DNA from 2 places in the Rothia sp. CCM 9417 genome. Region 1 is predicted to be linked to the other one. Evidence: riboswitches for the same ligand, from Rfam matches in the RefSeq annotation. Region 1 holds a riboswitch; the other holds the start of a gene.
What was found. Region 1 has a riboswitch for S-adenosylmethionine ahead of ACN082_RS08115 (LLM class flavin-dependent oxidoreductase). Riboswitches for the same ligand answer to the same signal wherever they lie in the genome.
Positions count from the first base shown of each region.

Region 2: another riboswitch for S-adenosylmethionine. It lies ahead of ACN082_RS06025 (nuclease PIN); the one in region 1 lies ahead of ACN082_RS08115 (LLM class flavin-dependent oxidoreductase).

Region 1 is NZ_JBLXXT010000007.1:1,984-4,159, forward strand. It holds gene ACN082_RS08105 (hypothetical protein) at 8-403, shown strand; gene ACN082_RS08110 (GNAT family N-acetyltransferase) at 413-910, shown strand; SAM riboswitch class IV at 1,117-1,217, shown strand; partial or broken gene ACN082_RS08115 (LLM class flavin-dependent oxidoreductase) at 1,327-2,176, shown strand, end outside.
Region 2 is NZ_JBLXXT010000003.1:159,324-161,499, forward strand. It holds gene ACN082_RS06015 (SDR family NAD(P)-dependent oxidoreductase) at 1-676, shown strand, start outside; gene ACN082_RS06020 (plasmid stabilization protein) at 707-1,138, opposite strand; gene ACN082_RS06025 (nuclease PIN) at 1,135-1,335, opposite strand; SAM riboswitch class IV at 1,371-1,497, opposite strand; gene ACN082_RS06030 (SNF2-related protein) at 1,652-2,176, shown strand, end outside.

The sequences.
Region 1 (2,176 bases):
GGAGCAGATGGAAAAGCGGAAGCTAACACGTAAAGAAATACTCTGTTACATTGGTTTCGGAATTTTTTGTTTGCCCTTTATCCTTTTTACGCCGTTTATGAATTATATGAATTCAAAGTATAGTGAGCCTAGAGAATGTACTGTTGAATCGGCTCGGTTTTCTAGAGGGGGTACCGGCACTAAGGTAGCTTCTAGTAAAAATGCGATAGCTGTAGAAACTACTGAGTGCGGATTAATTATCACCCCTAAAGTGGTTGGCGGCACTGATGATCTGTTGAAGAATATTGATTTGGTGAACCAGTATCAGGGGCAGAAGCTGGTTTTTATGATTGGTCCTTTGTCGTGGAATCCTGGGAATACTGCTGCGGAGTTTGTGATTATTCCGGAGAACACCCCGCAGTAGAATCAAAGTATGAACACCCCGAATAGCATCCGTACCGCTACAGCCGAAGACGTCCCCGAAATCATTCAACTCATCAAAGACCTCGCGGCCTACGAAAAAGAGCCTGAAAGCACTGTAAAAAATAAGGTCAGCACGCTCACGCAACAACTCTTCTGCGAGCACCCAGCAATTTTTGCGTACGTGCTTGAATCCCATACCCCTGGCCGCCGCATTGACGGTTTTGCCCTATGGTTCCTCAACTATTCAACGTGGGAAGGTAGCCACGGAATCTATCTTGAAGACCTCTACGTTCGCCCCGAAGCTCGGGGGTCTGGGGGCGGTAAAGCTCTACTCAAGAAACTTGCTGACACGGCGCATGAGCGTGGCTATAAGCGCCTTGACTGGGTAGTCCTTGATTGGAATGAGCCAGCCCGAAACTTCTATGAAAGTATTGGCGCAACCTACCAGTCCCAATGGTTGGGCTACCGTTTAGAAGGCTCAAGCCTCAGAGATTTCGCTACTTCCTAAACCCCTCTCTCCGGCTACTATCTAGTTCGGTTGCGCGGTAATAGGTCGGCGACTAGCCCATACCTGTAAGACCTTACCCGGGCAAGAACATGACGATTATGAACGGGGTGGGGGCACCCAACACACGAAATATTCGGTCACAGAAAGTAACGTGACGGTCGGTTCTTGCCCGTTGCCAGCGTGGTCTGTTTCACTGGTAGACAAATGATCATGAGACCCAGCGACAAGCTCTGGCTAGCTGGGCGGCACCCCTCTCCCGTAGCGGGGTGCCCCAGATGAAGATCAGGCAGTAATGCAAGTACGGCGCAACCAGGCGCCACCCTCTGATATAGGGCAGGGCGCCTTTTCCCTAGGTGCAAGGCCGTGTACGGGCGCAGGGGGTAGGACACGCTACCTGAGGAAAGGGCCACCCCAGCATGACCGAGAAAAAGCGCATCGTCGTCAACGCCTTTGATATGACCACCACCAGCCACCAGAGCTTCGGCCTATGGAGGCACCCGCGCTCACGAGCCGACGAGTACAACACCATCAAATACTGGACCGACCTCGCCAAGGTCTGCGAAAAGGGCCTCTTCGACGCGGTCTTCATCGCCGACGTTGTGGGCGTGTACGACGTCTACAAGGACTCCGTAGCCCCCGTCCTCAAAGACGGTGCCCAGGTCCCCGTAGGTGACCCCTTCCTCCAAATTTCAGCCATGGCCGCTGTCACCGAACACCTGGGCTTTGGCGTAACCGCCGCCGTAACCTACAACCAGCCCTACACCCTAGCCCGCGCCTACTCCACCCTGGACCACCTGACCGGCGGGCGCGTAGGCTTCAACGTGGTTACCTCCTACCTACAGTCCGCCGCTGAAAACCAGGGGCTCCCCGGCCAGATTGAGCACGACGAGCGCTACGAAATCGCCGAAGAGTTCTTGGACGTCTGCTACAAGCTCTGGGAAGGCTCCTGGGAAGATGACTCTGTTCTGCGCGACCGCGAAAACGGTATCTTTGCCGACCCCGCTAAGGTCCACCCCATCCTGCATAAGGGCAAGTACTTCCAGGTGCCGGGTATCGCCCTGACTGAGCCCTCCCCCCCAGCGCACCCCGGTTATCTTCCAGGCCGGTGCCTCTAGCCGCGGCCAGGCCTTCTCAGGCCAGCATGCTGAGGCTATCTTCATCACCGCCCTGCGCCCCCACCTGACCAAGGTACTGACCGAACGTATCCGCAACGAGGCGGAAAAGGCCGGTCGCAAGCGTGATGACGTCAAGATTCTTGCCATGCTC
Region 2 (2,176 bases), on a different contig from region 1:
GCTGACCGCGCGTAGGGAGAAGACCCTAGAAAATCTGGCTGGCCAGCTCCGCTCAACCTACAGGGTAGAGGTTGAGGTCATCCCCGCGGACCTACTGGTTTCCGGTGACGTTCAAAAACTCGTTGACCGGCTAGCTCAGGCTAAGCGCCCGGTGGAAATTTTGGTCAATAATGCGGGCTTCGGTTTGGGCCAGCCTTTTGAGGAGGCCCCCGCCCAGCGGCATCTGGATCAGGTGCAGGTCCTGGCAGCTGTCCCCCTTCAGCTCATGCACGCCGCAATCCGCGCCATGCTCCCAAGGGGCAGGGGCCGCATTATCAATGTCGCATCGGTGGCGGCCTTTACACCAGGTGGCACCTACTCAGCAGTCAAACGGTTTATGGTAGTTGTCTCAGAGTCAGCAAATATCCAGTACCGGGACCGAGGTATTGATGTAACCGCCCTCTGCCCGGGCCTGACCCGCTCGGATTTTCATCATGCCATGGGGCAAGAACAGCCCAAAGTGCCGGGCGTATTCTGGCTCAGCCCCCAGCAGGTAGTTACCGAAGCCATAGCTGCGGTCAATGCCGGTAAACCGGTCTGTGTGCCCTCCCTGCCCTATAAGGTAGCAGCGGGTATCTCGCAGATTATCCCCCGCAGGGCAGTGGCGGCGCTGATTTCCCGCACACGGAACTATTAGAATCCACAGGCTGGGGGTGCTCTTCCCTGCTTAGTCCTCCCAGGGGTTAACAGCGCTAACCCCCCAGGTGCGGTAGACATCGGCTTTCCCCGAAATAATCTCAAGCCGGTGGACGGTCGCTGTGGCCGCCATCAGCCCCTCCAAAACAGCCCTTGCCAGGGGAGCCTGGCACTCAGAGCCCACCGCCTGCAAGGGCCTCTCAGCATGACGACCGGCCCACTCCAAAGACACCCGCGTGTCCACCTCAAGGAGGTGGTCACCAAACCGGTCAATCAGCTCAGCCAGCCACCGTTCAGTCTGCGGGTAGGGGTAGAGCCCTTTAAGCTCGCCCAGGCTTAGCACCGAGACGTACATGGTGCGGTAGGAGTTCCGGCGCAGGCAGTTCACAACCTGCTGGTGAGGGGTAGCCTTGCGAATCTCGGCAAGGACATCAGAATCAAGGAGCAGACCGACGTGGCTCATGCAGCTTTCAGCGCACCGTACTCAGGGGCTGGGATACCGCTGGGGTTAGGAGCCAGAAGGAAGTTAAGGAACTCACTGCGCTCATTCGAGATACGCGCATAGTCCTGAATACTGATAGCGACAAAACCACCGCAGGCAGGCGTCGCAGCTGCAGACCTGTTCTTTTGAAGAGTGACATGGGGGCGGGTGTTTGACATATCGCCGTTGCGCTTAAGGTGCGCATTCCTTTCGAAACTTGCTCTTGTCTACACCAAACAGCGCCAATATGCGCGATGAAGACCGCTTCGTCATCCGAGCCACCCGTGAACATGGGGTTGGCGTTCAACCAAGTCGGAGCTTGACAGTTGAATCTCTTGAAGCTGGTATAACCATAACTCACACCGCAGGCACCTGTAAACTCTTGCCCAGATTTTTTAAAACGTGACCTCCCTCTCATCTTCTGGTGCCAGCTTTCATCAGCGTGCGATACGCTAGAAGACTAGGTCTATTTACTCCGCACGCGTGAGGTTTTTTGTGGCAGATTCAGCACCATTTCCCGACATCCCAGTCACAGCACCCGCCATTATTCGGCAGGTGGGCTCAGGCACCTACACCCGGGGGCAGGGCGCTATGCGGAAAGGGAGCGTTATCCGCTACCACTACGACGAAAACGAACGGGTTCTCGAAGGCCAGGTAGCAGGCTCAACAGCCCAGCCCTACAGCACCCGAATCACTTTCCCGGCCCAAGTTGCGGCAGGCTCCTACTCCTTTTCTGCCACCTGTTCCTGCCCCGTGCTCCACAATTGCAAGCACGCTGTGGCGCTCATGCTGACCGCCATCGACCGTTCAGCCAAAGCCAAGCGGGCGCTCACGGCCTCATCAAGCACCTGGACCACCCGCGCTACTGAGAGCGGCCGCACCCGACCCAGCGCAGAAGCCATGCGGGAACTCGAAAAATTTGGCATCACCACCGCCTCATCTCTGGCTGCCCCCCAGGACAGCCTGCCCCTTGAGCAACCTGCTCCCGCCGACAGCACCCCGGACCAGAGCGCCCTACCC